2 regions of the Paenibacillus sp. J22P143 genome follow, and region 2 is predicted to be linked to the other one. Evidence: riboswitches for the same ligand, from Rfam matches in the RefSeq annotation. Region 2 holds a riboswitch; the other holds the start of a gene.

What was found. A riboswitch is a leader RNA that binds a small molecule or an ion and turns the genes downstream of it on or off. The one in region 2 is predicted to bind cyclic di-GMP.
Region 1: it holds a riboswitch for cyclic di-GMP, as region 2 does, so the genes downstream of both, AC58PQ_RS22665 (diguanylate cyclase domain-containing protein) here and AC58PQ_RS06795 (hypothetical protein) in region 2, are expected to answer to the same signal.

What each region holds. Positions count from the first base shown of each region.
Region 1 covers NZ_JCAUAQ010000021.1:69,780-75,336, reverse strand. Annotated here, with positions in the region: gene AC58PQ_RS22685 ((Fe-S)-binding protein) at 1-65, shown strand, start outside; gene AC58PQ_RS22680 (LutB/LldF family L-lactate oxidation iron-sulfur protein) at 62-1,579, shown strand; gene AC58PQ_RS22675 (LutC/YkgG family protein) at 1,572-2,312, shown strand; gene AC58PQ_RS22670 (FadR/GntR family transcriptional regulator) at 2,326-3,033, shown strand; gene AC58PQ_RS22665 (diguanylate cyclase domain-containing protein) at 3,267-4,304, opposite strand; cyclic di-GMP riboswitch class I at 4,376-4,467, opposite strand; gene AC58PQ_RS22660 (YwrJ family protein) at 4,949-5,557, opposite strand, start outside.
Region 2 covers NZ_JCAUAQ010000002.1:700,259-705,815, forward strand. Annotated here, with positions in the region: gene AC58PQ_RS06765 (winged helix-turn-helix transcriptional regulator) at 1-301, opposite strand, end outside; gene AC58PQ_RS06770 (iron-sulfur cluster assembly accessory protein) at 516-818, shown strand; gene AC58PQ_RS06775 (YuzB family protein) at 818-1,039, shown strand; gene AC58PQ_RS06780 (glutathione peroxidase) at 1,096-1,590, opposite strand; gene AC58PQ_RS06785 (TIGR01777 family oxidoreductase) at 1,661-2,551, opposite strand; gene AC58PQ_RS06790 (MDR family MFS transporter) at 2,744-3,967, shown strand; cyclic di-GMP riboswitch class I at 4,087-4,180, shown strand; gene AC58PQ_RS06795 (hypothetical protein) at 4,299-4,604, shown strand; gene gloA2 (SMU1112c/YaeR family gloxylase I-like metalloprotein) at 4,644-5,009, shown strand; gene AC58PQ_RS06805 (hypothetical protein) at 4,999-5,130, shown strand; gene AC58PQ_RS06810 (Ger(x)C family spore germination protein) at 5,255-5,557, opposite strand, start outside.

The DNA of each region.
Region 1 (5,557 bases), on a different contig from region 2:
GAAACGAGCCGGTGAGAGTTATGCATCTAGCTGAGCTGTTATATGAAGGGGTGAAGCGCGCATGAGTCATGCGACGGGGAAGTCATCAACGGTTAAGGAACGGGCAGATCTGGCGTTAAATGATGAGTTTCTACGCAAAGCGGTTAAGTTTACGACGGAGCGCTTGCGCGGCGGTAAGCTGAAGGCTGCGGCCGATCACGGTAACTGGGACGATTGGCGTGAACGCGGCAGACAGATTCGCCTGCATACGATCGCGCATTTGGATTATTACTTAACGACGTTTGCGAATAATGCGAGAGCGAATGGGGTTCATGTGCATTTTGCAGATACGGATGTTGAAGCTGTACAGATCTCACTTCAGATTGCGGCCGCGAAACAAGCTAAAACCGTCGTCAAATCCAAGTCGATGGTGACCGAGGAGCTGCATTTGAACAAGGCGCTGGCCTCGATTGGTGTTGAAGCGATTGAGACGGATCTAGGAGAGTACATCATTCAGCTAGCGGACGAAACGCCATCTCACATCATCATTCCTGCTATTCATAAAAATAGATATCAAATCGCCGACCTCCTATCGAAGGATGCGGGCGAGACATTGGCCCCAGATACGACGATACTGGCTGGCTATGTGCGTAAGAAATTAAGAGAGAAATTCCTAGAAGCGGATATTGGGATGACGGGCTGCAATTTTGCCATTGCGGAGAGCGGATCGATGGTCTTGTTCGAAAATGAAGGCAACGCCCGCATGGTCACGACGGTGCCCAAGACGCAAATCACGCTCATGGGAATGGAGCGTATTATCCCTACGTGGGCGGATCTTGAGGTCATGGCGACCTTGCTCCCACGTTCGGCAACAGGGCAAAAGCTGACCGTATACATGTCAGGCATCACAGGTCCGCGCAGAGACGTAGATGCGGATGGTCCGGAAGAGATGCACATCATCATCGTGGACAACGGTCGCTCGCAGCAGCTTGGTGATCCTGAGTTTCAAGAGCTGCTCAACTGTATCCGTTGCGGCGCGTGTCTGAACGCTTGCCCGGTGTACCGCCATATCGGCGGCCACGCCTATGGCGGCACGTACAGCGGACCAATCGGCGCGGTGCTCACACCTGCGCTCAAGAAAAACGTGGCGGAATGGGACGACATCGCCAACGCATCAAGTCTTTGCGGGGCCTGCTATGAGGCCTGCCCGGTGAAGATTCCGCTGCACGACATGCTCGTGTCACTGCGCAGACGCAAGGTCGAGGCGGGCCATGGTGACAAGATCGAGGCTGCGGGTATGAAAGGTTTTGCTGCGGTGATGGGGAACTCGAAGCGTTTGGGCGTCGTGCTCAAGTTGGGCAGAATCGGTCAAAAGCTGGTCGTTCGCGACGGTGGCATCCGACTGAAAGTAGGGCCGCTTAAAGGGTGGAACTCCTATCGGGTAACGCCAAGCCTGCCGAAAGCATCCTTCCGTGATGGCTGGAAAACACTCGAGCAAGAGATTCGTCATGGACTAACAGAGGCCGATCCGGCTATCCAAGCAAGGATGGCGGACGCATTGGCAGCACGGGGCAAAAAGGGAGGACATCATCATGGCTAAACGAGACATTACGCCAGAATGGCAGGAAAAGTTAGCTGAGCTGGATCAGAAGGCCATAGCTGAGCAAGAACGTTTCATTCAAGGCATCGCCCAGAAGCTGGGGCGTGCACGGGTAACCGAGAAGCCTGCGCATCCTTTCCAAGGGGCATCGGATAGCTGGAAAGCTTTTAACTGGTCCCCCGAGGAGCGCATCGAGAACTTCACGACGAACTTCCATGCCGCAGGCGGGTACGTTGTCAGAGTACCTTCGATGGAGGCGGCGAAAGCAACCATCCAAGAACTCGTGGGCACGTTAAGCGTGAAGCGTGTTATCCACCAGGATCAAGCGGAGCTGCATGCGCTGGAGCTAGCCGATGCTCTCCCAGAAGTCGACCTCGCGATATGGAATACTGATGAGGATACCAACTGGAAAGCCAGCGCAGCGAATGCTGATCTGGGTATTGTCCTAGCAGATCATGCGGCGGCTTACACGGGATCACTAACTGTGCTATCATCGAAAGAAAAGGGCAGATCGGTGAGCCTGCTTCCCACGGCTTTGATCGTCCTGCTGCCGATTGAACGATTGCGAACGAGACTAGGCGAAATACTCGCCCCACTCGATCAGATAGCAAGGAAAGACCTGCCGGCCGGTATCCATTTCATCTCGGGTCCGAGCCGTTCGGCGGACATTGAGAACGATTTGACGATCGGTGTTCATGGCCCAGGGATTGTGCACGTGCTACTTATCGGATAGAAGAGGTACTCATATGGAAGTTATGAAGCTGCAGAAACAGAATCACTATGATGAGATCGCCCAGCAGATCAAAGAGATGATTCTGCAGGGACAGTTGAAGATGGGGGATAAGCTTCCTTCTACGAAGGAGCTGTCCGAGCGCTTCGGCGTCGGGCGTTCCACGATGAGGGAAGCGCTAAGCGCCTTGAAAGCGATGGGTCTCATTGAGATTCGGCAGGGCGGTGCGTGTCGTGTCATACGGCAAGCACCTGCCGAGGTTTCCCTGCCAGAATGGACGTCGCTTCGCATGAATCGAACGACGCTCCTGGAGCTCATGGAAGTGAGACAATCGCTAGAGATTTCAATTGCATCGATTGCTGCGCGGAAAAGAACAGCTGAGGACTTAGCGCAGCTGCAGCGCATCATGCAAGACATGGAGAGCTCCGTAGGCAATGACGCTGAGGGTGAACGAACCGATCTTGCTTTCCATGAGCTGCTCGTTCTAGCGACACACAACGCCATTATGGTGCAGACGTGTGACTCGATCCGCAATGCGATGGAAATGATGATTCGCGACATCCGCCGTGCGGAGCTGTATGCGAATCAGGAAGTGGCTGTCCAGCTTTTGAAGGAACATAAAGTGATTTATGAAGCGATTCTAAACGGAGATCCCGTGCTGGCTTCTGAGGCGATGCGCGAGCATCTGGAGCATGTGGAGAGTATTTTGATCAAATATATTTGAATAACCAGAGGGCCTTCCCACTATGCGATAAGCTGAGGGGAAGGTTTTTTCTTTGAAATATAAAGATTTATTTGTTCGGCTCAATAAGTCGGCTATATTCCTCCGTGGACGCGTTCGTCCATAGAGGCAGCATAGGGAAGTGGTCTTGCGGGCGGAATTAGCCGAAAAAATGGACTAACCCGAGAGAAGCGGTGAAGGGGAACGTGGTGGACTCTTCCGAAGGCAGGGTGCAGCTAACCTTGCAAAGAGTGTTCAAAGACAATTCTCTGGGAACATTTCATTTGCATACCTGGTTGGAAAAATTGGTAATTGTTTCGACCCTGCTCTTTCGCTGCATACATGGCTTGGTCTGCATGATTAAGCAAAAGCTCCTGTGTATCTCCATCGTAAGGATATATGGAAATACCAATATTCGTAGACACATAGATGTCGCCAATTTCCATATGAAAAGGAATCTCCAGCAAGGCGATGATGTTCTGGGCTTGTTCCGTAATTTTTTGTTGATCACCTTGGGGAAGTAGGATGACAAATTCATCCCCACTCAACCGGGAGACGGATCCATGTATGGGTAAACAACTAGCAAGTAAAGCAGCGAATCTTTGAAGCGTGTGATCCCCAATCAAATGACCGAAAGAGTCATTAATCCATTTGAACCGATAAATATCCAAAAACATAACGCCTAAGGTCTCATTGTTTTGTTGAGCACGAGATAGAGCACGCTCAAAAAGCTCATTAAATTGATTGCGATTAGGCAATCCCGTTAAATGATCAAAGTACGCTAATTGATGCATCAGTTCTTCGGATTTCCTGATTTCGGTTAAGTCCCGCAGGCAGGCTGTATACATCTTATTTCTCCCATAAACCATATCCGTTATGATAATTTCGGCCGGAAATGTGCTGTGGTCCGCTCGGTAAGCCGTAATTTCGATGCGTTTGCCCACGATGGAATCCGACTTCTGATGCAGCAGTTGATATAAACTAGCAGCAGCTTGTCCATCCTGATCGATAGAAAATAGGAAATGGAATAAAGTACGTTTAAGCGCCTCTTCACGCTTGTATCCGAATATGGCTTCTGCTGCAGGATTACATTCAATAATCTTGCCCTCAGATGTAAACATGAGAATACAATCGATGGCTGATTCATAAATGGAAGCCCCAATAAGGAACCTCGAACGGATGGCTCTCGTTCTGAATGCGACGAGAAGACCTACTAGAAGACCGATCAGTGCACCGCAAACGGTTATAAGAACGGAGATACTTACAATTGGCAAATGAGAGCCCTCCTACGATTTTCACGAAATAAAAAAAGGATCATCCCGAATAAAGGATCATCCCCTTCATATCCGGCAACCTGTCAACCATAGCATCCCATTCGGAATGCGTTAGGCCATGGCTTTGCGTCTCATTGTTTCCAATGATTTGCCCTTTTCAATGCTGTTTCATTATTATAGTGTAGGTGAAATTCACCTGTATATAGCAATAAACGTTGTCTCATGTCGAACGTAAAAAAAGTTTTGTAATTGGGGCATATTCTTGCTTGAAGTTGAATAAAACCGGCTTAGGCACTGTGAAAAAGTGGCTAAGCCGGTTTTTGTCATTGGATTTTAAACGATGAAATCACGTTGTCATTCCCAGTAGTGGCTAAGTTGCTGTTATCGGCCGTTAACACAAAATTTATCAATCGAAAGCACAAAAATGATCATGTGAAAGCGTGTCCAATCTCTCTAGAATTAGCTTTACATTAGGATGGAAGCATGCTGCCAGAGGACTAATTTTTTCGTCTAGCTAAACACCCAAACATATTAGTCCATTGTCTCATAAAATGAGGTGTGCATAGTTGCATATTTCAACCTTTTTTCGAACGACCTTCCCCTAGAAGGTCGTTTTTTTATTTTGAAAAAATATCCTTCATCAATCATGGCGTATATACCGTTTTTAAATGCTGTAAATTCCAAATTACTTTATCTCCACTTGCGTTTATCAGCTCTATTGAACCACTATCCGCTTTGTAAAGTAAGCCTATTTTCTTCGTGTTATCTCCAAGATCAAAAACAACTAGGTTTCCCTCCAATTTTTTACATTGCCCTTCAAAAGTTCTGGATAAGGTAATGTTGAAAGGACTCAATGGAAGTGATTGACTATTAAGCGAATAAGGTGTGAGATGAGCGTGATAAGGAATTAACCATTTTAGGTGATTCATAGAGACAAACATAGTTTTATAGACCGGCGAGTAGAAGACGAAATAATCATTCATAATACTGGTTAAATAACCATGGATTGTTTTATTGCCAGTTACATAAATCTCTACAAATCGCCCTTTTGCATTATTTAATATCTTTCGAAATGAGAGGCTGTCCTCCTGATAATCGATTGGCGTTTCATCAGATAATTGCTCGGGTTCCGTACTAGACTCTGGATTCAGTCTTACATTCTGTACGTTGACTAAGGGGATATAATAGAACTGTTGATTATTGACCATGACCATGATATCCAACCCTAAATCAATTACTTTACCTTTACAAAA
Region 2 (5,557 bases):
CTTTTGGTGTCAACGTATACTCGACCGTTACAGGAACTGTTGGGAACGCCATGCGCTCCAAAACCCCATGTTCTTCAAGATGGCGCAAAATATCCGTGAGGGATTTTGGGCTGATGCCCGTAATTTGACGCTGGAGCTCTCCGAAACGCTTCGTTCCACAGAACAATTCACGAAGGACAAGAAATGCCCATTTACCGCCAATGACTTCCAGTGTTCGTTCGATTGAACATTCGATTTCTTTGGGATTTTTGGGAACATAGTTGCTGAGTGGAGCTACTTTTTCATTTTCAAGCGTTGACATGAGATCGCTTCCTTTCATCAAAGTCATAAAGGATACTTACTTAAAGGTAAGTAAGTTAACATTTTGTAATAAGGGAGTATTAGTCACACTACTATGTATTTTAAAGTTCCTTATGGAATTTGGCAATAGAAGGGCAGAATAGGACAAGGTTGATTTCGTGCCGTAGATTCTTTACAATAGAATTAAAATTTATTGTTTCAGGAGATGTGTACATATGAAAGTCAAAATTTCTCGTAATGCAGCAAAGGTACTTCAATTGGAGCTTAATAAAGAAGAAAACAAAAATTTGTTGGTTCGTGTGCAAGTGACGCATAAGCATGGTGATCATGCTCACTATGGTTTGGGTCTTGATGATAAATCAGCCAATGATATCGTGGTCAACACGGATAAAGGAATTGATGTTTTGTTGGATCAAACGGAGCCGCTTCTAGACGGTATTCGAATTGACTACTTCTACACACCAGAAGAAGGCTTCATGATTACTAACCCAAGCAAGGGGAACCACGGAGACCACTAATGCGGAATGATATACGCATTTGTGATAAATGCAAACACATGAAGGTGAAATCGGCACTTGCCAAAATAAGTGCCATTGCACCGGACACGGAAGTCAAAGTTGCGTGCAAGTCGTATTGCGGTCCATGTTCGCGGTTCGCATTTATCTTTATTAATGGCCGATACATTACGGGCGCAACGGAAGACGAAGCTATTGAAAAAGCGAAGAAATATGTGAAATGAATAAAAAGCATCCGTCCGAATTAGTAGGACAGGATGCTTTTTCATTTACGCTGAACTTAAGAATGAACGGGTGATTTTTCCAACAGTTTTTGAATTTGTCGTTCAATTTTGCGAGGTGTCGTCGTTGGAGAGAAACGTTTGATCACATTCCCGTTGCCATCCACTAGAAATTTGGTGAAATTCCATTTGATGCCGGACCCGAATAGGCCAGATGCCTTACTCTTCAAATAACGATACAACGGATGGGCATCCGCGCCATTCACATCGACCTTGGCGAATAACGGGAAATTAACGCCGAAATTAAGTTGGCATGCTTGTTCAACCTGTTTATTATCGCCAGGTTCCTGATCTCTGAATTGATTGCAGGGAAAGCCTAGGACACTAAAACCTTGATCTTTGTAGGTGTCGTGTAGTTCTTGAAGCCCTTTGAACTGTGGAGCTAATCCGCATTGTGTCGCGGTATTTACAATGAGTAGGACCTGATTTTTGTATTCACCAAGTGATTTCTCTTCACCGCGAATGTTCTTTACTTGAAATTGATGAACGCTCATAGGGGCACAACCTTCCGTCACTAGTATTTCGCGCAATTTAATTGTACACAATTTTAATGAGGATGAAAAGCTATTTTTTCAACAGATTGTCAAGAGCGCCTGCTAGTAAAGGAAAACGCCACACAAATCCATGCTGCTGCAGGACACGAGGTATCACCTTCTGACCTTCCAGAAGCAGAACAGAAAGTTCTCCAAAAATCAGCTTCATCATGAAAGCGGGAACTGGAAATAGATTTGGTCTTCGCAGAGCTTTCGCAATCGCGCGTCCCAAATCTTGATTAGTAACGGGATTTGGAGCCGTGGCATTCACGGGACCGATTATCGCGTCATTTTGCACACAGAAATCGATCAATCTCACCATGTCATCAATATGTATCCACGAATGCCATTGCCTGCCGCTGCCAACGGTGCCGCCTACGCCAAGCTTATAGGGGAGTGCCATCTTGGGAAATGCACCTTCTTTATTATCCAACACAAGTCCAACTCGAACCTTCACGACCCGTGTACCTTGGATAAGATCAGCAGCTGCCTCCCACTGTTTGACTACGTCAGCTAAGAAGTCTGTATTTCGATAAGGACTGTTCTCGTCAAAGGTGTCCGTCTCGGAGATGCCGTAATAAGACATACCAGAAGCATTCACAACAACCTTAGGCTTAGGATCTAACTTCGCAACAAGCTTGGCTACACGCTCCGCTGCCTGCAAGCGGGATTGAACAATCCGCGTCTTGGCCGCGGCTGTCCAACGCTGACTAACGGATTCACCAGCCAAATTCACAATGGCATCAAGTCCTTCAAGGAGTTCAGCATTGTTCTCCAACTCGTCCCATGTTAATGTTCGGATACCATGAACCTGCTTCGAGGAAGAGCGTGATATATTAATGAGTTCATGACCTTGTCCCAACCAGAACGAAATTAATCGTTTTCCAATAAACCCGCTGCCGCCTGTGATCGCTATTTTCATCTCAAGCACCTCCATATCGCCATTATAAAACCTCCACCCAATAAATACCATCTGAGAGAAGGCGTATATGAAAAGGTAAAGTTCCTAGTTCGAAAATACGACACAATCCACCCATTTCATGTATAATTGGAATTCGGCGTCTATTAATTAACCGTAGGGCAATTCTGTTGTCAGCGAGAGGAGTCATCGTATATGAATCGTATCCGTCATTTTTTTCAATCCTATCATCCAATCGTACATACGCTTATCTTAGGAACAGTCATGGCTCGGGCTGCGTCTTCTATGAGTTTACCGTTTCTCGCGATCTATTTGGCTAAGCACTCAACTATGAGTCCTGGACTTATTGGTATCGTAATTGGCATGGGTGCTTTGGCAGGCACATTCGGCGGGTTTGTTGGCGGCACGTTGTCAGACCGATTCGGACGGCGCGTGATTATGCTCGCGGCTCTCTTCGGATGGGGATTCGTATTCCTTGGCTTCGGAGTTGTCAAATTACCGGTCTTATTTATGCTGCTGGGTATGCTAAATGGACTTTGTCGTTCTTTCTATGAGCCTGTGTCTCAAGCCTTAATGGCCGATTTAACAGAGCCGTCCAAACGGTTACAGGTATTTTCACTCCGGTATATGGCGATTAACGTTGGTGTGGCTGTAGGCCCTTTGCTGGGGGCGTTCTTTGCGACATTGAATGGATCCTTGCCATTCCTGCTCACAGGTATCATCTATTTAATCTACGGTGTGACGCTTTACGCACTGCTCATTAAGTTCGGCATTAAGAAAATCGAAGGTGAGAAGAAAGCACTCGTTACTTTTAGTTCGGCATTAAGCGTCATTCGTAAGGATGTCACCTTCCGATTGTACATTATCGGCGGAATTATCGGAGCCATCGGATATTCGCAGGTTATGGTCACATTATCACAGTACCTTCAAAGGGATTTTGCTGATGGGGTCAAAATGTTTGCGATTCTCATGAGCGCCAATGCCATTGTCGTCATTGCGATGCAGATACCGCTGGGGAAATGGGCTGAAAAGTATTCACCTTTAACCGCCATCGTTGTTGGAAACTTGATGTTCGCTTTAGGCGATATCGGATTTGCCTTTTCGCATTCGCTCACATGGCTCATTATATCGATGGGAATTTTCACTTTTGGTGAAATTCTGAATTATCCTGCCGCGAACATGTTGATTGATAAGCTTGCCCCGGAACAAATGCGTGGAACGTATTATGGCGCTCAAACGCTAACGAACATCGGACATTTTATGGGGCCATGGATTGGCGGATTTTTATTGGTATCTTATGGTGGTAGTACGCTGTTTCTCGTGATTGCTATGTTATCCTTGGTGGGTTCCATTTTCTATTGGAGAGGCACAATACGTCAAAAAACGGTGAAAATATCGTCGAAAATGCAAACATTTTGATGAATTTCGTAAAATTAGTTCCTATGAACTATTCGAATTCAAATCGCCATCCCTTATCCTTGAGAGTATAGGATGTATCGTTTCATTCACGGCTTCAACTAAAAAGATTCTGCACGCCATCTCGACAAAGGCAAAGCTGGCGAAAGCCAGTGACGCAAAGCTACAGGGGCCTTACTTCTCCTGCAAAGGACAAGCAGCCAGCCAGCCGCCGAACGATTGGGAATTCACATCAGAACCCCTCTAGTCGGTTCACTACGGTGGGTTTTTTTCTCTGTCATAGCGAAACAAAAAAACAAATCTCAACAATTTGCACAAAGGAGACCCTAGCGGCATGAAATCGAACAATCAATTGCAAGAGGAACAGAAAGCAACCTCGTTATGCGGTAACCATGTTGCACGTTTGGTGCCATCCACGGATGGACCTAAGCTCATGATAAACCGAGAAGAATATGCATTAAAGGAAGCCTGTTGGGATGTCGAAATGTTCCACGGAAGAAATAATAGCATTCTCATTTTCTACTGGAAAGGTGAAGTAAAGCTTTCTGTGAAAATGCCACCGATGGCTCAGATCGAAGGCTTTTTAACAAGACTATTTCAATGTTTATCATCCAAATTAAGAGCGGTTCAGCCTATCTAGGTGAATCGTTCTTTTTTGTTGTTGTTCGAGATTTTCTAATTGTCACTAGGTCGTTATGAGCGCTCGAAGCATTTTTATGTTCATTTACTTGGACTCACGGTCATTCATGAAACCTATCGCGCCGAAAGAGACTCGTATAAATTGGATTTGCGTATTGGGCATACGGAGCAAGAAATAGAATTGTTCTCGTTTCCGAATCCACCTTTACGTGTGAATCAACCAGAGGCGCGGGGCTTACGACATTTGGCCTTCGTTGTTGCTGATATGGATCAAAGTGTTCAAGAGCTGGAAAGTAAGGGAATCGCGGTTGAACCTGTGCGAGTGGATCCAATCACAGGGAATCGCTACACGTTTTTTGCTGATCCTGATGGGTTGCCGTTGGAGTTGGTGGAATATGTGGAATAATGGACGTAACCAGAAGACCGAAGAGGAACCCAAGTTAGCGATGCCCAAAGGGTGCCTCTGGAGCGTTCTACTGTCTATCCCCTTGTGGGCGCTGCTGATTGATGTCATTTGGAAACAATAAATCCCTCAAAGTGCTCGGTCTGTCTGCTGCTGAATAGCAAAGAGATGAGTGGCATTTGTGAGGGATTTTGTTTGTTTAGGTGAGCTATACGTAGCTAAATACGGTACGTAGTGGTACTTCAGTGTTAGTCCAATACGCCGGAGTTAAGAATTCGAATTTTAACGTCTGGCTTAATCGTGATCTTCGGATACTGCTCGCGCCACCAGTCCTTGCCTTTAAACTGCTTCGGATGATAGGCAGCAAACTCATGCCCAAGCTGCAAGATATCGCAATTGCTCTTTTGCAAGGTTGCAATCACGTTAGATATCCTCGCAGTTAGATCAACTGTAATTTCCTTCTCCAACTCTATAAGCATAGGTTTCGTGTGTTTTTTTAATTCAAGCCCAGCCTCGATCAATTTAAGATCTAGTTGTAACGAGATGTTAAT